DNA from 2 places in the Streptomyces sp. CNH287 genome. Region 2 is predicted to be linked to the other one. Evidence: riboswitches for the same ligand, from Rfam matches in the RefSeq annotation. Region 2 holds a riboswitch; the other holds the start of a gene.
The links. A riboswitch is a leader RNA that binds a small molecule or an ion and turns the genes downstream of it on or off. The one in region 2 is predicted to bind S-adenosylmethionine.
Positions count from the first base shown of each region.

Region 1: another riboswitch for S-adenosylmethionine. It lies ahead of H299_RS38635 (aminotransferase class V-fold PLP-dependent enzyme); the one in region 2 lies ahead of thrC (threonine synthase).

Region 1 covers NZ_KE384251.1:210,019-220,905, forward strand. The annotation lists gene H299_RS0124600 (Lrp/AsnC ligand binding domain-containing protein) at 1-75, shown strand, start outside; gene H299_RS0124605 (hypothetical protein) at 170-523, shown strand; gene H299_RS36065 (sensor histidine kinase) at 513-2,060, shown strand; gene H299_RS0124615 (response regulator transcription factor) at 2,057-2,734, shown strand; gene H299_RS0124620 (SLC13 family permease) at 2,824-4,269, shown strand; gene H299_RS36070 (glycerate kinase family protein) at 4,281-5,609, shown strand; gene H299_RS38635 (aminotransferase class V-fold PLP-dependent enzyme) at 5,507-7,021, opposite strand; SAM riboswitch class IV at 7,481-7,598, opposite strand; gene trpD (anthranilate phosphoribosyltransferase) at 7,695-8,759, opposite strand; gene qcrB (cytochrome bc1 complex cytochrome b subunit) at 9,000-10,649, opposite strand; gene qcrA (cytochrome bc1 complex Rieske iron-sulfur subunit) at 10,646-10,887, opposite strand, start outside.
Region 2 covers NZ_KE384251.1:372,186-383,072, reverse strand. The annotation lists partial or broken gene H299_RS36210 (MFS transporter) at 1-1,215, shown strand, start outside; gene H299_RS0125440 (DUF4031 domain-containing protein) at 1,178-1,528, opposite strand; gene H299_RS0125435 (hypothetical protein) at 1,525-1,899, opposite strand; gene H299_RS0125430 (MurR/RpiR family transcriptional regulator) at 2,048-3,001, shown strand; gene murQ (N-acetylmuramic acid 6-phosphate etherase) at 3,070-4,011, shown strand; gene H299_RS0125420 (hypothetical protein) at 4,080-4,553, opposite strand; gene groL (chaperonin GroEL) at 4,776-6,404, opposite strand; gene H299_RS0125410 (cold-shock protein) at 6,764-6,967, opposite strand; gene H299_RS0125405 (MoaD/ThiS family protein) at 7,371-7,649, opposite strand; gene thrC (threonine synthase) at 7,700-8,986, opposite strand; SAM riboswitch class I at 9,004-9,144, opposite strand; gene H299_RS0125395 (glucosyl-3-phosphoglycerate synthase) at 9,309-10,343, shown strand; gene H299_RS0125390 (Rid family hydrolase) at 10,445-10,849, opposite strand.

The DNA of each region.
Region 1 (10,887 bases), 160 kb from region 2:
GAGACGCACATCGCCTTCCGCACCTACTCCCAGCACGACCTCGAGGCGGCGTTCGCCATCGGCCTGGACGCCTAGGCGGCGTCTGACAGCCGGCCCGGAACCCGTACGTGAAGAATTCTTCATCCAGCTTTCATGCATGCACCACGCTCTCTCCCGCAGGCTCCCCCACATGGCCTTTTCACATCGCATGGCGACACTCGTCGCCGTCGTGGCGATCCCGCTCGGCATCGCCGTCACCAGCTACGCGCTGAGCGACGACCCCGACCCGCCCCGCTCCCCCGCCAAGGTGGATCTGGAGAGCGACAGCCCGCACCCGACCCCGCCCCGCCCCAGCACGTCCCCCACCGGCGATCCCTCCGGCAGTCCGTCCGGCGGTCCGTCCCGGAGCCCGTCCGACGGCCCCTCGAAGTCGCCCGGCGACACCGCGGTGCCGCCGCCGTCCCCGACCGACGCCGGCGGCGATGACGACGCGGACGACCAGGGCGACGACAGCGGAGGCGACGACGGCGGGGATGACGGCTGACCCGGTGGCGACGCGGCCCGGGCCGGGCCCGCTGCGGCACCGCCTGCCGCAGGTCACCGCCCGGGTCCGCATCCTGCTGTGGCTGCTGGTGGTGATGACGGTCGCGCTCACCGCGGTCGCCACGACCACCCGCTCCATCCTTCAGCGGGACGTCGACCACCGCATCTCCCAGCTCCTGGCCCAGGAGACGGGCGAGTTCGCGAACTTCGTCACGCACGGCAAGGACCCGGACACCGGGGCACGCTTCACCACCTCCCGGCGGCTGCTCCTCCTCTTCCTCCAGCGCCAGTACTCCGACCCGGACGAGGAACTCCTCGGCGTGGCCGGTGACCACGTGCTGCACCAGCAGCGGGACTTCCCCGGCACCCTGTCGCTCGAGAAGGACCGGGAGTCACTGGCGCGCATCACCGCGAGCGACGCCCGCAGCGGCACCCTGCACCGCCCCGAGGGCGAGGTCCGCTGGGCGCGGGTCCAGATCGAACCAGCCGGGGACACCCCCAGCGGAGCCTTCGTCGTCGCCTTCCACACCGACCGCGAGAAGACCAGGGCCAACGACGTCTTCCGCACCCTGCTCGCGATCTCCGGTATCGCCCTGCTGATGACCTGCGTGATCGGCTGGGCGGTCGCGGGCCGCATCCTCGCCCCCGTACGGCTGGTGCGCACCACGGCCGCCCAGCTCACCGAGCAGGACCTCACCCAGCGCATCCCCGTGCACGGGCGGGACGACATCGCGGCGCTCGCGGAGACCTTCAACGCGATGCTCGACCGGCTGGAGCAGGCCTTCGCCGCGCAGCGCCACTTCGTCGACGACGCGGGGCACGAGCTGCGCACCCCCATCACCATCGTGCGCGGCCATCTGGAGCTGATGGGCGACGACCCGGTGGAGCGCGAGGAGACCGTACGGCTGGTGACCGACGAGCTGGACCGGATGAGCCGGATCGTCGAGGACCTGCTGCTGCTCGCCAAGGCCGAGCGGCCCGACTTCGTGTCGGTGGAGCCGGTGGCACTGGCCGAGCTGACCGCCGACGTCTTCGACAAGGCCCGCACCCTGGGCCGCCGACGCTGGAAGCTGGACGCGGTGGCCGAGGGCACCGTACGGCTCGACCCGCAACGCGTCACCCAGGCCATGGTGCAGCTCGCGCAGAACGCCGTGCAGCACACCACGCAGGAGGACACCGTACGGATCGGCTCCCGCCGCGCCGCCGGCACCGTCGAGCTGTGGGTGGCCGACACCGGTTCGGGCGTACGGGACGAGGACGCCGAGCTGATCTTCGAACGCTTCCGCCGGGGCACCGTACGGCGCGGCAACCGCGGCTCGGGGGGCGCGGGCCTCGGGCTCTCGATCGTGAAGGCGATCGCCGAGGGGCACCGCGGGGGGCACGTCGAACTGCTGACGACGCCCGGCGGGGGCGCCACCTTCGTCATCACCGTGGCCGCGGACGGCCCGGCGGACCCTGTGGAACCCGACGGACTCGACGAGCCCGCGGCGACACCACACCCAGCACGGGCCACGGAGGCCGGAAAGGACACACGTTGAACCGGATTCTCATCGCGGAGGACGAGGAGAGGATCGCGTCGTTCGTCGAGAAGGGGCTGCGCGCCAACGGCTTCACCACCACCGTCGCCGCCGACGGCGGCACCGCCTTCGGCTACGCCCGCAACGGCGGCTTCGACCTGGTCATCCTCGACATCGGGCTCCCCCTGCGGGACGGCTTCACCGTGCTGCGCGAGCTGCGCGAGGCGCGGGTGACCGTCCCGGTGATCGTGCTCACCGCCCGCGACTCCGTACGGGACACCGTGGCCGGCCTCGAGGGCGGTGCGGACGACTGGATGACCAAGCCGTTCCGCTTCGAGGAGCTGCTGGCCCGCGTGCGGCTGCGGCTGCGCACGGCGACCCGCACCCCGGAGGTCACCGTGCTGCGCAGCGGCAGCCTCTCGCTGGACCTGCGCACCCGGCGGGCCCGCGCCCAGGGGGGCACCGTGGACCTGACGGCCCGGGAGTTCGTGCTGCTGGAGCTGTTCCTGCGGCATCCGGGGCAGGTGCTCTCGCGGGAGCAGATCCTGTCGCACGTGTGGGGCTACGACTTCGACCCCGGCTCGAACATCGTCGACGTCTACGTGCGGGCGCTGCGCAAGAAGCTGGGCGCCGCCCAGGTGGAGACGGTACGCGGCATGGGCTACCGGCTGCCCGGGGAGGAGCCTCCCAGATGAGGGCGGCCGGGGCGGAACTCCCCGCCGGATGAAATCTCCTTCATCCGCCACTCACCCGGCGCTCACGGTGGCGTCCAAAACTCGTCATCGTGCCACTCTCCGTCAGACAGTACGCCGCGCTGTGCGTCACGTTCAGCTTCTGCGCCCTCCTCGCCGTACCGGGTAACTTCCCCGGTCTCGGCACGGACGGCCGCCTCACCCTCGCCATCTTCACGCTGGCCACCTGCGCCTGGGTCGCCACCCCCATCGACGACACCTACGTCGCGCTGAGCGCCGGCCTGGCCCTCAGCGTGACGGGCGTGATCAGCAGCGACACCCTCTTCGGCACCCTGGGCGACTCGACGGTCTGGCTGCTGATCTGCGCCTTCGTGCTGGCCGCCGCGGTGGCGCGGACGGGGCTGGCCGGGCGGGCGGCGGCCTTCCTGGTCAGCGGCGCCCGCACGGTGCGCCAACTGGTCCACCTCACCACCGCCGCGCTCGTGGTGACCGCCTTCGCCATCCCCGCCACCTCCGGCCGCGCGGCGCTCGCCCTCCCCGTCTTCCTCGCGCTGGCCAAGGCGCTGGCGGAGCGCACCCGGCTGGTGGTGATGCTGGCGCTGCTCTTCCCCACCGTCATCCTGCTGTCGGCCGTCGCCACCCTCATCGGGGCGGGCGCGCACCTGATCACCGTCAGCGTGCTGTGGGAGGCGACCGGCCAGCAGATCGGCTTCACGCAGTGGCTGCTGCTCGGGCTGCCGCTGGCGCTGGCGTCCTCGCACCTGGGCGCGGAGACCGTACTGATGACGACGACCTCCCGCGCCGACCGGAGCGCGCCCGTGCACATCAGCGCAGAGGACATCCAGGAGCACTCGGAGGACTCCGTCACCGGCCCGCTCTCCACCGTCGAGGTCCGCTGCCTGCTGCTGCTGTTCACCGTGGTGGCGCTGTGGTGCGCCGAGCCGCTGCACGGGGTCACGCCCGCGGTGGTCGCGCTCATCGGCGCGGTCGTGGCCGCCTCCCCCGTGCTGGGCACCGTGCGGCTGAAGGACGCGCTGCGCACCGTGCCCTGGTCCCTGCTGCTGTTCATGGCGGCGACGATGGCCATGGGCATAGCCCTCTCCACCTCCGGTGCGGCCTCCTACCTGGTGGGCGGGCTCGCCTCGTCCGGCACGGACGGCGGCGGCGCGGACGGGGCGCGGGTGCCACCGTGGCTCTTCCTGGCGGTCGTGGTCGCGGTGAGCACCGCGGCGCACCTGGTGCTCCAGTCCCGTTCCGCCCGCTCCAGCGTGTTGGTGCCGCTGGTGGTCGCCGCGGCTGCCGGGGCCGGGGTCAACCCCGTCACCGCCGCGCTGGCCTCGACCGCCGCCGCCGGCTTCTGCCACACGCTGCCCGCCTCCGCCAAGCCGGTCACGCTCTTCTCCGACGTGCCCGGCGTGACCACCTACACCCCGCGCGACCTGCTGCGCCTGTCCGCCGTACTGGCGCCGCTGACCGCCGCGCTGGTGCTGTTCTTCGCTCTCGCCGTCTGGCCGCTGCTCGGCGTGCCCGTCCTCTGAAGGAGACCCCCGTGTCGCACTACCGCTTCGTCATCGCCCCCAGCGGCTTCAAGGGCTCGCTGTCCGCCGCACAGGCCGCCGAGGCCATCGCACGCGGCATCCGCCGCGTGGTGCCCGACGCCTCCCTCGACCTGATCCCCATCGTGGACGGCGGCGAGGGCACGGCCGAGGCGCTGGCCGCCGCGACCGGCGGCACACTCGTGGAACGCACCGCGACCGGCCCGGTGGGCGCGCCGGTGCGCACCCACTTCGCGCTGCTGGGGACGGAGCAGGGCGCCCCGCTCACCGCCGTGGTGGAGATGGCCGCCGTCGCCGGGCTGTCCCTCGTACCCCAGGACCAGCGCGACCCCGTCAGCACCACCACCTACGGCGTGGGCGAACTGATCCGCGCCGCCCTGGACGCCGGAGCCCGCCGCATCCTGATCGGCTGCGGCGACTCGGGCACCTCCGACGGCGGCGCGGGCGCGCTGCGGGCGCTGGGCGCCCGGCTGCTGGACGCGGACGGCCGCGAACTCCCGGACGGCGGCGGCGTGCTGACCCGCCTGCACCGCATCGACGTACGGCAACTGGACCCGCGGCTGCACGAGACCGAACTCCTGGTCGCCTGCAACCCGTTCAACGTGCTGTGCGGGGAGCGCGGCGTCGCGCGCGTCTTCGGACCGCAGAAAGGGGCGACCCCCGCCCAGGTGGAGCTGCTCGCGGGCGCCCTGGAGCACTGGGCCGACGTACTCGTCCGCGACCTGCGCCCCCGGCAGCGCGCCGACGGCGGCGGCCCCGGCACCCCCCTGCGGATCGAGGACCTGCGGCTCGCGCCGGGCACCGGCGCCTCCGGGGGCCTTGGCGCGGGACTGGCCGCGCTCGGCGCCCGGCTGCTGCCCCGCTTCGACGTGCTGCTGGACCACCTCGACCTGGACGCCCGGCTGGCCCCCGCCCACCTGGTGGTCACCGCCGAGGGCGCGCTGGACCGGCAGACCGCGCGCGGCAAGGTGCCCGCCGAGGTGGCCCGGCGCGCCAAGGCGCTCGGCCGGCCGGTCATCGCGCTGGCCGGCACCCTCGGCGAGGGCGCGCACACCGTACGGGCGTCCGGGGTGGACGCCTACAGCGGCATCCTGCCCGCGCCCGTCGCGCTGGCCGAGGCGCTCAGCCGCGGTGAGGAGTACCTGACGGACGCGGCCGAGCGGGCCCTGCGCATGGTGCTGCTCGGCACCCGGATGACGGGCGGGGCGTGGCCGGCCGGTCAGCGGGCGGGGTCGGGCGAACCGGGCCGGGCCCCCGTGGCCGGGGCGCCGGTGGAAGCGTCCGCGGGAGTGTCCGCGAGGGTGTCCGCGTCCACCGCGTGACCGGGCACGTAGCGGCCCCCCTCGCTTCGGTAGGTCCACCGGGCGCCGTGCGCCACCAGCTCCCGTACGGCGCCGAGGAACCGCTCGATGTGCTCGTCCGGCGTGCCCACCCCGAAGCTGACCCGCACCGCGTTCAGCGGGCGCTGCCCGGGCCCGGTCTCCCCCGCGCCGCACTCCCCGGGCTCGTCCGCCTCGCGGTCCAGCAAGGCGCGCAGCAGCGGGTGCGCGCAGAAGAGGCCGTCGCGCACCCCGATCCCGTACTCGGCCGACAGCGCCGCCGCGAAGTGCGAGCTGTGCCAGCCCTCGACGACGAAGGAGACCACGCCGACCCGCTCGGCCTCGGGGCCGAACAGTGACAGCACCCGTACGCCGGGCACCTCGGCCAGCCCGTCCAGCAGCCGTGCGAGCAGTTCCCGCTCCCGCCGCACCAGCTGTTCGAACCCGGCCTCCGCCAGCGCCCGGCAGGCCGAGGCGAGCGCGTAGGCGCCCACGACGTTGGGCGAACCGGCCTCGTGCCGCGCGGCGCCGGTGTGCCACTCGACCTCCACCCGGCCCTGCGGCGTGCGGGTGACCGTACGGCTGGCGCCGCCGCCCGCCAGGTAGGGCTCGGCGCTGCGCAGCCAGTCGGCCCGCCCGGCCAGGACTCCGGCGCCGAAGGGGGCGTAGAGCTTGTGGCCGGAGAGGGCGACCCAGTCGACGTCGAGGCCTGCCAGGTCGACAGGGTGGTGGGGGGCCAACTGCGCGGCGTCCAGCACGATCCGCGCGCCGTGCCGGTGCGCCACCTCGGCCAGCTCCCGTACGGGCCAGATCTCGCCGGTCACGTTGGAGGCGCCGGTGACGCACACCAGCTTGGGGCCCGCGGGCGCCGCGCGCAGCGCCGATTCCAGGTCGGCCACGGCCTGCCCGGGGCTGCGGGGGGCGGTCAGGCAGGTGGTGGCGTGGTCCCGCCAGGGCAGCAGCGAGGCGTGGTGCTCGGTCTCGAAGACGAACACGCGGGTGCCGTCCGGCAGGGCGCGGGCGAGCAGGTTCAGCGAGTCGGTCGTCGCCCGGGTGAAGACGACCTCGTCGTCCGGGCGGCAGCCGAGGAAGGCGGCCACAGTGGCGCGGCTGCGCTCGTACAGGTCGGTGGAGAGCTGCGAGAGGTACCCGGCGCCCCGGTGCACGCTGCCGTAGTACGGGGCGTACGCGGCGAGGTCGTCCCACACCTTGCGCAGCACCGGCGCACTGGCGGCCTGGTCCAGCGCGGCGTAGCGCACCTCGCCGCCGGTGACCAGCGGGACGAGCACGTCGTCACCGAGCACGGGCAGCGGCTCACCGCCCGTGCGGGCGGCGGCGGGACGGGCCGAGGGGAAGGCAGGGGCGGGGGCGGGCGAGGCTGCGGGCAGGTCGAAGGCAGGGGCGTCGACGGGCATGGCGAGATCTCCTGAAGCGGGCGTGTTCGGCACGGGGCAGGCGGACAGCGCGGAGCGCCGTCGCACGGGACTGCTCACGGGGGCGTACTCACCGGGCCGCCCACCCGGGCCGAACGCCACAGCAGCGTCGGACGGCAGACAGGAGGAGCGGGGCGGCACGCCTTAGGAGTGTCTTCGAAGTCCCGCCTTGCTCGTGGCGCCTGGCACGCACGTCTTCCCCCTGGCTTCGCCGGGAGGTACCCCCTGCGTTGTCGGAACGTCCACGTAACCCACTACGAGGACGCCCCTCCGCCTTGCAGCCGCACGCACCAGACACCACGAGCACCCGCCCTCCCAGGGGGCACCTCCCGGGCCGCCAAGGCCCAGGGGGAGGGACGGCGCTACTTCGAAGACACCCCTAGCACATTCGCTGGCTCACAAAAAGAACTCCCTCGAAGACCAGGGACCCCTGGAAAGAGGGACCCGCGCTTGCCGCAGACCTCGCTGTCTGCGGCCTGGTCATCACCCGGGGCACCCCGCCACGGACGGAGGGTTGCCGGACAGCGGGCCGGGGCCTTGATCGCTGTCACTCGTGACCTGCACGGGAGTATGCCACACCGCTCCCCGGACGCGGAAGCGCTCCCTGCCGGGGAGTCCCCCGGCGGGAGCGGCTGCCCCGACCCAGCGCCGGCGCCTACCTGTTGCTCGCCGCCACCCACGCCTCCAGCGCGGCCTTCGCCGCCCCCGAGTCGATCGCCTCGGCCGCCCGCCGCATGCCTGCCGCGAGCTGCTCGGCCAGCGTGCCCGTACCCGGTTCGAGGGCGACCAGCGCCGCCGCCGAGTTCAGCAGCACCGCGTCCCGTACGGGCCCCGGCGTGCCGTCCAGCAGTCTGCGCGCGACCTCCGCGTTGTACGAGGCGTCCGCCCCGCGCAGCGCCTCGACGGGCACCAGCTCCAGGCCCACCTCGCGCGGGTCGAACGTCTCCTGGCGCACCGTGCCCTCCCGTACGGTCCAGACCGTCGAGGTGGCCGTCGTGGTCAGCTCGTCCAGACCGTCGTCGCCGCGGAAGACCAGCCCCGAGGAGCCGCGCTCGGCGAGTACGCCCGCGATGATCGGCGCCATCCGCGCGTCGGCGACGCCCGTCGCCTGCGCCCGCACCCGCGCCGGATTGGTCAGCGGCCCCAGGAAGTTGAAGGACGTCGGGATGCCCAGCTCCCGGCGGGCCTGGCCGACGTGTCGGAAGGAGGGATGGAACTTCACCGCGAAACAGAAGGTGATGCCCGCCTCCTCGGCGACCTCGGCGACCCGGCGCGGTGTCAGCTCCAGATTGACGCCGAGCTTCTCCAGGACGTCCGAGGCACCGCTGGCGGAGGAGGAGGCGCGGTTGCCGTGCTTGACGACCCGCGCGCCGGCCCCGGCGACCACGATCGAGGACATGGTGGAGATGTTCACCGTACGGGCGCCGTCGCCGCCCGTGCCGACGATGTCGACGGTGGGACCGGGGACCTCGATGACGTTGGCGTGGGCGTACATCGCCCGCACGAGCCCGGAGATCTCCTCCACCGTCTCGCCCTTGGCCCGCAGCGCCACGGCGAACCCGGCGATCTGCGCGTTGGTGGCCTCACCGTTCATGATCCTGTCCATGGCCCAGGCCGTGGCCTCGGCGGAGAGGTTCTCACGGGCCAGCAGGGGCCTCAGGACGTCCGGCCACGAGCGGGCCGCCGTGGTGTCGCCTCCAGCGGGGGTCGCAGCGCTCATGGGGATCACTCCTGGCCTGGTTCGGTGTGCCGTACGGACGCGCCACCGCGGCGCGATCCGGCGGCCAGCCTATCGGCGCCGGGGCCCGGCGGCGCGAGTGTGCCCGTACTGCGGACGGCGGGACGGACGGGGGCGGAGGGAGAAGGCCGAAGGAAGGGGGAGGGAAGAGGGAAGGAAAGGCCGGAGGGCCCCGTCCCGTAAGGGGATCGGGGCCCTCCTGGGGGCTGTGGTGCGGGCCGGTCAGTGGTGACCGTGGCCGCTCGTCAGCTCCTTGTACTCCTCCGCCGTCGGCTTGGGCACCTGGCTCTCGTCGCTGTAGAAGCCCTTCGAGAGCGAGACCCGGATCTTCTCCACCGGGTTGACCTTGCGTTCGACGCCGTTCTCGTCGGTCTGCGGACCGATCTCCAGCGGCTTGTACTGGTCGTGCGCCGTGAGGACGTGCAGCTGCTCCTGCGAGAGCGGCTCGTGCACCTCCACGAACTCGCCGTGCGGCAGCCGCTTGATGATGCCGGACTCGCGTCCGTGCAGCACCTTCTCGCGGTCCCGGCGCTGGAGCCCGAGGCAGATCCGCTTGGTCACGATGAACGTCAGGACCGGCACCACGAAGAAGCCGATACGGACGAACCAGGTGATCGAGTTGATCGACAGATGCAGATACGTGGCCCACAAGTCGTTTCCGCCGCCGATGAGCGCGACGAAGTACCAGGCGATCCAGGCCATGCCGAACGCCGTACGCGTCGGCACGTTCCGCGGGCGGTCGAGAATATGGTGCTCGCGTTTGTCCCCGGTCACCCAGGACTCGATGAACGGATAGACCGCGATGACCGTCAGCATCACGCCCAGCATCAGGAGCGGGATGAACACGCCGAGCACAAGCGTGTGCCCCCAGGCGCTGATCTCCCAGCCCGGCATGATCCGGACCAGCCCCTCGGAGAAGCCGAGATACCAGTCGGGCTGCGCGTTCGTCGACACCTGGTCGGGCCGGTACGGGCCGAGCACCCAGATCGGGTTGATGGTGAACAGCGCGGCGATGGCCGAGATGACACCGAAGACCAGGAAGAAGAAGCCGCCCGCCTTGGCCATGTAGACCGGCATGAACGGCGTACCGACGACGTTCTTGTTGGTCTTTCCGGCACCCGCGAACTGGGTGTGCTTCTGGTAGAAGACCAGGATCAGGTGCGCCACCACGAGGCCGACCATGATGCCCGGCAACAACAGCACGTGCAGCGAGAAGAAGCGCGGGATGATGTCCGTCCCCGGGAACTCACCGCCGAACAGGAACATCGCGATGTACGTGCCGACCACCGGGGTCGCCAGGATCGCACCGTGCATGAAGCGCAGACCGGTACCGGAGAGCAGGTCGTCCGGCAGCGAGTAGCCCGTGAGGCCGGTGAACATCCCCAGCACGAGCAGCGTGAAGCCGAACAGCCAGTTGATCTCACGCGGCTTGCGGAAGGCGCCCGTGAAGAACACCCGCATCATGTGCACGAACATGGCCGCGAGGAAGATCAGCGCGCCCCAGTGGTGGATCTGCCGGATGAGCAGGCCACCGCGTACGTCGAAGCTGATGTCCAGCGTCGAGGCGTACGCCTCGGACATCGTGATGCCGTGCATCGGCACGTAGGAGCCGTGGTACTCGACCTCGGCCATGCTCGGCGTGAAGAACATCGTCAGGTAGACACCCGTGAGGATGATGACGATGAAGCTGTAGAGCGCGACCTCACCCAGCATGAAGGACCAGTGGTCCGGGAAGATCTTGCGCATGTTGGCCTTGGCCGCGCCGTAGATGCTGACCCGGCCGTCCGCCCAGTCGGCGACACGCTCCCCCGCGGGAGCCTTCCGCCTCTCCGACGCCTCGGCGTCGGACCGGTTCGACGTTGAAATACTCATCCGCGCTCCCAGAAGGCCGGACCGACCGGCTCCGCGAAGTCGCCCTGCGCTTCGAGGAATCCGTCCTTGTTGACGCTGATATTCAGCTGCGGCAGCGGGTGGCCCGCCGGACCGAACAGCACGCGTGCGCCGTCGCTGAGGTCGAAGGTCGACTGGTGGCAGGGGCACAGGACGTGGTGCGTCTGCTGCTCGTACAGGCTGACCGGGCAGCCGACGTGGGTGCAGATTTTAGAGTAGG
Region 2 (10,887 bases):
GCAGACCGGCCCGCAGACCCTCTCGGCCGCCGCCCGTCCAGCCCCCGCTCGCCGCTGACCGCCCGGCTGGCCGTCGTCGCGCTGTTGGCGGGGATCTTCTCGATCGTGACGACCGAGATCATGCCGATCGGGCTGCTGACCCCGATGGCGCGCAGCTTCGGCGTCTCGGAGGGCGTCGCGGGCTGGATGATGACGGTGCCAGGGTTCGTCGCGGCCCTCGCCGCTCCCGTGGTCACCGTCGCCACCGGGCGGATCGACCGCCGGACCATGCTGTGCGCGCTGATGGCCCTGCTGGCCGTCGCGGACCTGCTGGCGGCCCTCGCACCGAACTACGCGGTGCTGCTGTGCTCCCGGGTCCTGGTCGGGCTCACCATCGGCGGCTTCTGGTCGATCGGCGCCGGGCTCGCCGTACGGCTGGTGCGGGAGGAGTCCGTCGGCCGGGCCACCGCCGTGATCTTCACCGGGGTGCCGCTGGGTTCGGTGCTCGGCGTTCCCGCGGGCACCTTCCTGGGCCAACTGGCGGGCTGGCGTGCCTCGTTCGCCGTGATGGGGGTGCTGACGGTGGGCGTGCTGGTCGCGCTGCTCCTGCTGCTGCCGCCGCTGCCCGCCGTGCACCGGACCAGCACGCGGGTGCTGCGCCGGCTCTTCCGCCTCCCACCGGTCCGCACCGGGCTGGCCGCCATCTTCCTGGTGGTGGTCGCCCACTTCGGCACGTACACCTACGTCGACCCGTTCCTGCGGCAGGTGACCGGGGTGCCGTCGGCGGTGATCGGCGCCTGGCTGCTGGCGTACGGGGCGGCCGGGATCGCCGGGAACCTCGTGGCCGGAGCCGCGCTCGGGCGCGGGCCGCGCAGCACCTTCGCCGCCGCCGCGCTGGCGCTGGGAGGCGCGGTCTGCCTGCTTCCGGTGGCGGGCGGCCGGGATACGGGCGCGGTGGTGCTGCTGCTCGTGTGGGGTCTGGCGTACGGCGCCGTGCCGGTGTGCGCGCAGAGCTGGCTGGCGCGGGCGGCACCGCACGCGCCGGAGGCGGCCACAGTGCTGTTCACCGCGTCCTTCCAGGCGGCGATCTCGGCCGGGGCGGTGCTGGGCGGGCTGGTGGTGGACGCCGCCTCGCTCTCGGCCGTGCTGCTGTGCGGCGGCGCGCTCGCGTTCCTCGCGGTGCCGGCGCTGCTCTTCCTCAGCCGCCCGGACGCCCCTGGCCCGGAGGCGGCTCGCCAGGACGCAGCGCCCCCGGCCCCGCCTGCCCCGCCTGCCCCGCCTGCCCCGCCTGCCCCGGACGCGGGCGGCGCAGCCCGGCTGCCGTGAGGCGGCGCACCAGTTCCTTGGAGCCCACCTCCACCGCGCCGTGCCGCACCGCGGCCCCGTAGCGCTCGGACGGCACGTCGTAGTGGTCGTGGTCGAACGACCGGCGCGAGCATCCGATCGCCTCGGCGAAGGCGTGCAGCTCGGCGTACGAGGCGTCGCTGACCAGGTGGGACCACATCCGGCCGTGCCCCGGCCAGGTGGGCGGGTCGATGTACACCGTCACCGGAGCAGCCCCAGGGAGCCCACCCGGGCGACCGCCGTGGCCGTCTTCGCGCACACCCAGTGCGGGTCCTCGCCCAGCTCCGGCTCGACCTCCAGGGCGTGCAGGTCGCCGCCGCCGCAGACGGGGCACAGCGGCCAGCGCCCGTACCGCTCCAGCAGGGCGTCCTGGACGTCCTGCGCGACCAGTCCGTCCACGAAGGCGGCGCCTTCCGGCCATTCGCCGACCCACCAGCGGCGATGGGTGACGGCGTCCTCCACCAGGGAGACGACGTCCGCCTGCGCGACGTCGCCCGCGCTCAGGTCGGCGAGGACGAGCGCCCGTGCCGTGTGGAGCGCCTGTTCGAGGCCGGGGGCCTTCGGTTGCTGGTCCATCTCCCTATTGGACCAAAAGTCGGCCCTTTCCGAGCGGCGGGTGCTCCGCCGGTGGGCCCGACGGGCCGCCGGACCGCCGGACTCGCGCGGCGCCGGGATGCTTGACCACCCAACCGTCTGAAAATATGTTTCTTCCGTGACCTACCTCATGAAGGAAGATTTCACCCCCCACGGCGGTGCCCGCCCCCGCCACGGCGCCGCCGGTCCCACCGGACCGCCCGGCCCCCCCGGCCCCGCCGCGCTCGCGGCCAAGGTGCGCACCATGGCGCCGTCCATGACCCGTTCGATGCAGCGCGTCGCGGAGGCCGTCGCGCACGACCCGGCGGGCTGCGCCCGGCTGACGGTCACCGGCCTGGCGGAGCGGACCGGCACCAGCGAGGCCACCGTCGTACGGACCTCGCGGCTGCTGGGCTACCCGGGCTACCGCGATCTGCGACTGGCGCTGGCGGGTCTGGCCGCGCAGCAGGAGTCCGGCGCCGCGCCCACGGTCACCGCCGACATAGCCGTGGACGACCCGATCTCCGAAGTGGTCGCCAAGCTGGCGCACGACGAACGGCAGACCCTCGCCGACACCGCCGCCGCGCTGGACACCGCACAGGTCGAGGCCGCCGTCGGCGCGCTCGCCGTGGCCCGCCGGATCGACCTCTACGGCGTCGGCGCGTCCGCGCTCGTCGCCCAGGACCTGGCGCAGAAGCTGCTCCGCATCGGCCTGATCGCGCACGCGCACTCCGACCCGCACCTCGCGGTCACCAACGCCGTGCAGCTGCGCTCCGGCGACGTGGCGCTCGCGATCACCCACTCCGGCCGTACGGACGACGTGATCGAGCCGCTGCGCGTCGCGTTCGGGCAGGGGGCGACGACCATCGCCGTCACCGGCCGCCCGGACGGCGAGATCGCGCAGTACGCGGACCACGTGCTGACGACCTCCACCGCGCGCGAGAGCGAGCTGCGGCCCGCGGCGATGTCGAGCCGTACCAGCCAACTGCTCGTCGTGGACTGCCTCTTCATCGGCGTCGCCCAGCGCACCTACGAGACCGCCGCCCCCGCGCTCTCCGCCTCCTACGAGGCGCTCGCCCATCGCCACTCCCCCCGCCCCCGTTGACCGGACCGGCGTTCCCGCCGGCGCGACCGCCGCGCCCGTACCACCCCCAGAGAGAGCCGTACGCCGCTATGACCGACACCGCTGACTCCTCGTACACCGAGCTGCGCGCCGAACTGGACACGCTGACGACCGAGGCGTTCCGCAGCGAGCTGTCCGAGATCGACCGGCTGCCCACCCTGGAGATCGCCCGGCTCATGAACGGCGAGGACGCCACGGTGCCCGCCGCCGTCGCCGCCCAGCTGCCCCGGATCGCCGCCGCCATCGACGGCACCGCGGCCCGGATGGCCCGCGGCGGACGCCTCATCTACGCGGGCGCGGGCACCGCGGGGCGCATGGGCGTGCTGGACGCGAGCGAGTGCCCGCCGACCTTCAACACCGACCCGAGCCAGGTCATGGGCCTGATCGCGGGCGGCCCGGACGCCATGATCACGGCGGTGGAGGGCGCCGAGGACAGCAAGGAGCTGGCCGCCGCCGACCTGGACGCGCTGGGCGTGGGCGCCGACGACACCGTCGTCGGCATCTCCGCCTCCGGCCGCACCCCGTACGCGGTCGGCGCCGTCGAACACGCCCGCGCGCGCGGGGCGCTGACGGTCGGCCTGTCCTGCAACGCCGGCTCCGTACTGGCTGCCGCCGCCGAGCACGGCATCGAGGTCGTCGTCGGCCCGGAGGTGCTGACCGGCTCCACCCGCCTCAAGGCGGGCACCGCGCAGAAGCTCGTACTGAACATGCTCTCGACCCTGACCATGATCCGGCTGGGCAAGACGTACGGGAACCTGATGGTCGACGTCCGCGCCTCCAACGAGAAGCTGCGCGCCCGCTCGCGCCGCATCGTGGCGCTGGCCACCGGCGCCACGGACGCGGAGATCGAGACCGCGCTCGCCGCCACCGAGGGCGAGGTGAAGAACGCCATCCTCACCCTCCTCGGCCAGGTCGACGGCCCCACCGCCGCCCGGCTGCTCACCGAGGCGCACGGGCACCTGCGCGCCGCGCTGGACTCCGCCAAGGGCTGAGACCCCGCCGCACACCGGCTCCGTACGCGCGGCGGTCCGCCACCGCGCGTACGGAGCACCGGCCGGTGTCAGCGCACGGTGACGTGGAGCGGCTTGGAGTACGCGGTCCCCCGCTCACCGGTCACGGTGCGCAGCTCGTTCTTGCCCTTGAGCCCGAGCTTCACCCGCAGGCTGTACGAGCCGTTCCGCTGAACGGTCGTGGTGGCGGGCAGGGACTTCCACTTCTTGCCCTGCTTCTGCTGGAGCAGCACGGTGTAGCCGGGCTTGACGCCCTTGGTGTGACCCTGGATGCGGAACTCCTGCCACGCCCGGACGGAGACGGCGGCGGTGCGCGCGGTGATCGACTCGACCGCGGCCGCGGCCTGCGGAGCCTGCGAAGCGGCCTCGGGCGAGTCGACGGGGTTGCTGACCACCGCGTTCTCGCGCGGCGACGGCTCGTCGGCGGCGACCGCGGTGCCGGTGGCGAGCGCGGCGCCCGCGCCCAGCAGGCTCAGGGTGAGCAGCGGGGCGACGACGCGCCGGGTGGTGAGGGTTCGGTTCATCGGGTTGCTTCCTGTTCTCGGGAAACGGATGTGTTGATCACAAGAGAACAGGAAGAGTGCGTTCCGTTTCTTCGGCCGAACGGTGCTTCTTGGCGCCTGTCACCCGACAGGCCCTCAGCCCGCGCACGCCGAAGGGCGGCCCCCGCACGGGGAGCCGCCCTCTGGCGTGCAGCGTGACGCGTACGGCGCGACGCGTATGGCGCGACCGCTGATCCCGGGGGATCAGAAGCCCATGTCGCCGCCCATGCCACCGGTCGGGTCCGCGGCGCCGGCCGCGGCCTTCTCCGGCTTGTCGGCGATGACGGCCTCGGTGGTGAGGAAGAGCGCCGCGATGGAGGCGGCGTTCTGCAGCGCGGAGCGCGTGACCTTGGCCGGGTCGTTGATGCCCTCGGCCAGCATGTCGACGTACTCACCGGTCGCGGCGTTGAGGCCGTGACCCGGCTTCAGGTTGCGCACCTTCTCCGTCACGACGCCGCCCTCGAGACCGGCGTTGACCGCGATCTGCTTGAGCGGGGCCTCCAGCGAGAGCTTGACGGCCTGCGCGCCGGTGGCCTCGTCACCCTCCAGCTCCAGCTTGTCGAAGACGCTGGACGCCTGGATGAGCGCCACGCCGCCGCCGGCGACGATGCCCTCCTCGACGGCCGCCTTGGCGTTGCGCACCGCGTCCTCGATGCGGTGCTTGCGCTCCTTCAGCTCCACCTCGGTGGCGGCACCGGCCTTGATGACGGCCACGCCGCCGGCCAGCTTCGCGAGGCGCTCCTGGAGCTTCTCGCGGTCGTAGTCCGAGTCGGAGTTGTCGATCTCGGCACGGATCTGGCTGACCCGGCCCTGGACCTGGTCGGTGTCGCCCGAGCCGTCCACGATCGTGGTCTCGTCCTTGGTGATGACGACCTTGCGCGCGCGGCCGAGCAGCTCCAGACCGGCGTTCTCCAGCTTGAGGCCGACCTCCTCGGAGATGACCTGGCCACCGGTGAGGATGGCGATGTCGCCGAGCATGGCCTTGCGGCGGTCACCGAAGCCGGGAGCCTTGACGGCGACCGACTTGAAGGTGCCGCGGATCTTGTTGACGACGAGGGTGGAGAGCGCCTCGCCCTCGACGTCCTCGGCGATGATCAGCAGCGGCTTGCCGGACTGCATGACCTTCTCCAGCAGCGGAAGGAGGTCCTTCACGTTGCTGACCTTGGAGTTCACGATGAGGATGTAGGGGTCCTCCAGCTCCGCCTCCATCCGCTCCATGTCGGTGGCGAAGTAGGCGGAGATGTAGCCCTTGTCGAAGCGCATGCCCTCGGTCAGCTCAAGCTCGAGCCCGAAGGTCTGCGACTCCTCGACCGTGATGACGCCTTCCTTGCCGACCTTGTCCATCGCCTCGGCGATCAGCTCGCCGATCTGCGGGTCGCCGGCGGAGATGGAGGCGGTGGAGGCGATCTGCTCCTTGGTCTCCACATCCTTCGCCTGCTCGAGCAGGGCGGCGGAGACGGCCTCGACGGCCTTCTCGATGCCGCGCTTCAGCGCCATCGGGTTCGCGCCGGCCGCGACGTTGCGCAGCCCCTCGCGCACCAGGGCCTGGGCCAGGACGGTCGCGGTCGTCGTGCCGTCACCGGCTACGTCGTCCGTCTTCTTGGCGACCTCCTTGACCAGCTCGGCGCCGATCTTCTCGTAGGAGTCCTCCAGCTCGATCTCCTTGGCGATCGAGACACCGTCGTTGGTGATCGTGGGGGCGCCCCACTTCTTCTCCAGCACGACGTTCCGGCCCTTGGGGCCGAGCGTGACCTTGACTGCGTCGGCGAGCTGGTTCATCCCACGCTCGAGGCCGCGCCGCGCCTCCTCGTCGAAGGCGATGATCTTGGCCATGTGAAGTGGTCCTCCCGGACGTCGGGGACCCCTCAGCACAGAGTGTCAAGGGGCGGATTTCTCCGGACCGCGCTGGCGCCCGCGACGGACGGCCCGCACACCAGGTGGTTCCTTGCCCCACCCGGTCGGCGGACCTCACCGAACCGGTCCTTCTGTCACTCTCACTGTCAGAGTGCTAACGCCAATGATTAGCACTCGACCCCCTCGAGTGCAAGCGGTCCCCCCGGCGGACGGGCGGGCGCCGGGCGGGCGACGGGCGGGCGGCGGGGCGCGGGCAGGCCGGTTCCGGGCACGCGCGAGGGCCCGCACCCAGGTGGGTGCGGGCCCTCGAAGAGCTGTATGCAGTCCCGGTCGGCGCTTCAGCCGGTGACGCGGACCATGTCCGCCTGCGGCCCTTTCTGACCCTGCGAGATCTCGAACTCGACTCGCTGTCCTTCATCCAGGGTGCGGTAGCCGTCCATCTGGATCGCGCTGTAGTGGACGAAGACGTCCGCACCACCGTCGACCGCGATGAAGCCGTACCCCTTCTCCGCGTTGAACCACTTGACGGTGCCCTGAGCCATTCCAAACTCCCCTATTACTGGCCCTTGCGCGAGCCCGCACTTCGCGAACCCGGGTCAGACCTCACCCCCAGTAACTGGAGATGTGCGCCGGAACGCGTCGACCGCCGCTGAATGTATCTGCCTGAACGCCGTCTGCAACAGGTCAGTTGGACGAGAATTCCCGTCCGGACAGATCGCCAATTAGCCGGAATAACCCGGAAAAGCGGGGCAATTGGGATGGGACATAACGCAGTAACGCGACAATTGCGGCGCCATTTTGGGGCGCAACTTGTCGCGTTCTCGTTGCGTGTGACACGCATGGGGAGGGAGCGAGTCCACTCTACTCCCTTTCGGGGAACCGAAATGCCCCCTCCCGGCCGGGCCGGGAGGGGGCGATCGCCGTACTGGAGGGCGGGCGGGCGGCTCAGCAGCCGCCGGCCACCGCCGGGATGATCGACACGCCCGCGCCGTCCGGGGTGACCGTCTCCAGACCCTGGGCAAAGCGCACGTCATCGTCGTTCACGTACACGTTCACGAAGCGGCGCAGCTTGCCCTCGTCGTCCAGGACCCGGGCGCCGATTCCGGCGTGGTTCTTCTCCAGGTCGGTCAGCACCTCCGACAGCGTGGCGCCCTCGGCGGGCACCTCGGACTTGCCGCCGGTGTACGTGCGCAGGATGGTCGGGATTCGGACATTGACGCTCATGCGATTCACCTTCCGGGAAACGGGGTGCGAGGAACGGAGTACGGGGGACTTCAGCCGAGACCGGCGGCGCGGAAGGCGGCCAGGCTCGGCGGAATCGTCGCGGACGGCTTGGACGTCGGCGCCACCGCGTCCAGCGTCTTCAGGCCGTCGCCCGTGTTGAGCACGACGGTGGACAGCGCCGGGTCCAGCAGGCCCTTCTCGATCAGCTTGCGGGTGACGCCCACCGTCACCCCGCCCGCCGTCTCGGCGAAGATGCCCTCGGTGCGGGCGAGCAGCTTGATCGCGTCCACGATCTGCGCGTCGTCCACGTCCTCGACCGCGCCGCCCGTGCGCCGGGCGATGTCCAGGACGTACGGCCCGTCCGCCGGGTTCCCGATGGCCAGGGACTTCGCGATGGTGTCCGGCTTGACCGGCCGTACGACGTCGTGCCCGTCCTTGAAGGCGCGGGAGACCGGCGAGCAGCCCTCCGCCTGGGCGCCGAAGATCCGGTAGGGCTTGTCCTCGACCAGGCCGAGGGCGATCAGCTCCTTGAGCCCCTTGTCGATCTTCGTCAGCTGCGAGCCGGAGGCGATCGGGATCACCAGCTGGTCCGGCAGCTCCCAGCCCAGCTGCTCGCAGATCTCGTAGGCCAGGGTCTTGGAGCCCTCGCCGTAGTACGGGCGCAGGTTGACGTTGACGAAGCCCCAGCCCTCACCCAGCGGGTCCCCGATCAGCTCGGAGCAGAAGCGGTTCACCTCGTCGTAGTTGCCCTCGATGCTGACCAGGTCGCCCCCGTAGACGGCGGCCATCACGACCTTGCCCTCTTCCAGGTCGTGCGGGATGAAGACGCAGGAGCGGAATCCGGCGCGGGCCGCGGCGGCGCCCACCGCACCGGCCAGGTTGCCCGTCGAGGAGCAGGAGAGGGTGGTGAAGCCGAAGGCGCGCGCAGCCTCGACGGCGATGGCGACGACCCGGTCCTTGAAGGAGTGCGTCGGGTTGCCGGAGTCGTCCTTGATGTGCAGCGAGCCGGTGATGCCCAGCTCGCGGGCCAGGTTGTCGGCCTTCACCAGCTGGGTGAAGCCGGGGTCGAGGCTGGGCCTGGCGGCGACGCCGGCCGGCACGGGCAGCAGCGGTGCGTACCGCCAGATGCTGGGCGGGCCCGCCTCGATCTGCTTCCGCAGGCCCTCCGGGTCACCGGTGGGCAGGTCGTAGGCCACTTCGAGGGGGCCGAAACACTCCTCGCAGGCGAAGATCGGGCCGAGTGCGAAGCGGGTGCCGCATTCGCGGCAGGAGAGCGCGGCGGCGGGTCCGAGCGAAACAGAACCGCCGGTGGACTTCTCGGGAGTCTGCACAGCCATGAAGGCGAGGCCCTTTCTCCTCATCTTCCCCGCGACGTATCTCGCCGCGAGACGGAGTTGGCACCTTCACTAGCCGGGAGCCTCGCGGTGGACGCAAGGCCGGCTGGAGGGTTGCCGGGGCTTCATCGGGCCGTTCCCTCTGCCCCTCTGGATGAGCGGTATGAAGTTGTCGCGCTGCCGCCGTCGCCCTCGTACAGCGGCAGGCGGCCTCGCGGATCGACCCCGGCATGCGAAGGCCGATGTCGTTGTTCAAGACTGTAACCGAAGGCCAAGGGTGTGGAGAGAGCGTCCGGCCCGCGAGATGGATCACAAAGGAGCGCACGTGCTGGACGAGGTCGGCCACTGGCTCGAACGTCGCTCCTGGTCAGCGGCGGATCGGCCGATGGACCAGCTCCTCGCCGCGAAGCGGCGGCGGCGCGGTGCGCACGGAGGCACGGCGGGCGCGCGCGGGGGCATGGACGGGGGCGTGAGCGTCGTCCTCCCCGCGCTGAACGAGGAGCGCACCGTCGGCCGCATCGTCTCGGTCATCCGGCGGGAGCTGATGACCGAGGCCGTGCCGCTGGTCGACGAACTGGTGGTGATGGACTCCGGCTCCACCGACCGAACGGCCGAGGTCGCGGGCGACGCGGGCGCGAAGGTCGTGCACCGCGACGAGATACTCCCCCGGCTGCCCGCGCTGCCCGGCAAGGGCGAGGTGCTGTGGCGCTCGCTGCTGGCCACCAGCGGGGAGATCGTCTGCTTCGTGGACGCCGATCTGGAGGACTTCTCGGCGGACTTCGTCTCCGGCATCGTGGGGCCGCTGCTGACCGATCCGTCGGTGCGGCTGGTCAAGGCGATGTACGACCGGCCGCTCGGCGCGGTGCCGGGTGAGCCGGGCGGCATCAGCGCGGCGGGTGGGCCGGCCGGTGCGGCAGCGGGCGGCGGACGGGTCACCGAGCTGGTCGCCCGGCCGCTGCTCAACCTGCACTGGCCCCGGCTGGCGGGCTTCGTCCAGCCGCTCGGCGGCGAGTACGCGGCCCGCCGCGAGCTGCTGGAGCGGCTGCCCTTCCCCGTCGGCTACGGCGTCGAGCTGGGGCTGCTGATCGACGCCCTGGACACGGCCGGACTGGACGCGCTCGCCCAGGTCGACGTGGGAGTGCGCCGCCACCGCCACCAGGACGGCCAGGCGCTGGGCCGGATGGCCGCCACGATCTACCGCACCGCCCAGCAGCGGCTGCCCGCCGCCGCCCCGGTGCGCCCGGACCTGACGCAGTTCGCCCGTTCGCCGGACGGGAGCTTCACCCCGCACACGCACGCGGTCGACACGCAGGAGCGCCCGCCGATGCGGGAGATCCCGGAGTACGCGGCCCGCGGCTGACCACCGGCTCCCCCGGCCGCCGCCCGGCGCGGGCCGGGCGGGTGCGGGCGGGTGCGGGCGGGTGCGGGTGCGGGGCGGGTGCGGGGCGGGTGCGGGCTCGCTCAGGAGGTGACGGCGACCGCCTCCACCTCCACGAGCTGGTCGTCGTACCCCAGCACCGAGACACCCAGCAGGGTGCTCGGGGCGTCGTGGTCCCCGAACCACTCGCGGACCACCTCCCACGCGGCGACCAGGTCCGCCTGACGCGCCGACGCCACGTACACCGTGGTCTTCGCCACGTCGGTACGCGAGGCGCCCGCGCCGGTCAGCGCCGCCTCCAGGTTGGCCATCACCTGCCGGGCCTGCCCCACGTAGTCCCCGACGGCGACGGTGTTGCCCTCGGCATCCAGCGGGCAGGCGCCCGCCGTGAAGATCGTCCGAGCCGGTGCCGAGACGGCCGACGCGTAGGCGTACTCCGCCACGTCCGACAGCTGCTCGTTCCGGATCAGTCGCACACTGCTGCTCACGCTTGGGTCTCTCCTCATACACGGTCGTGCGGAAAACG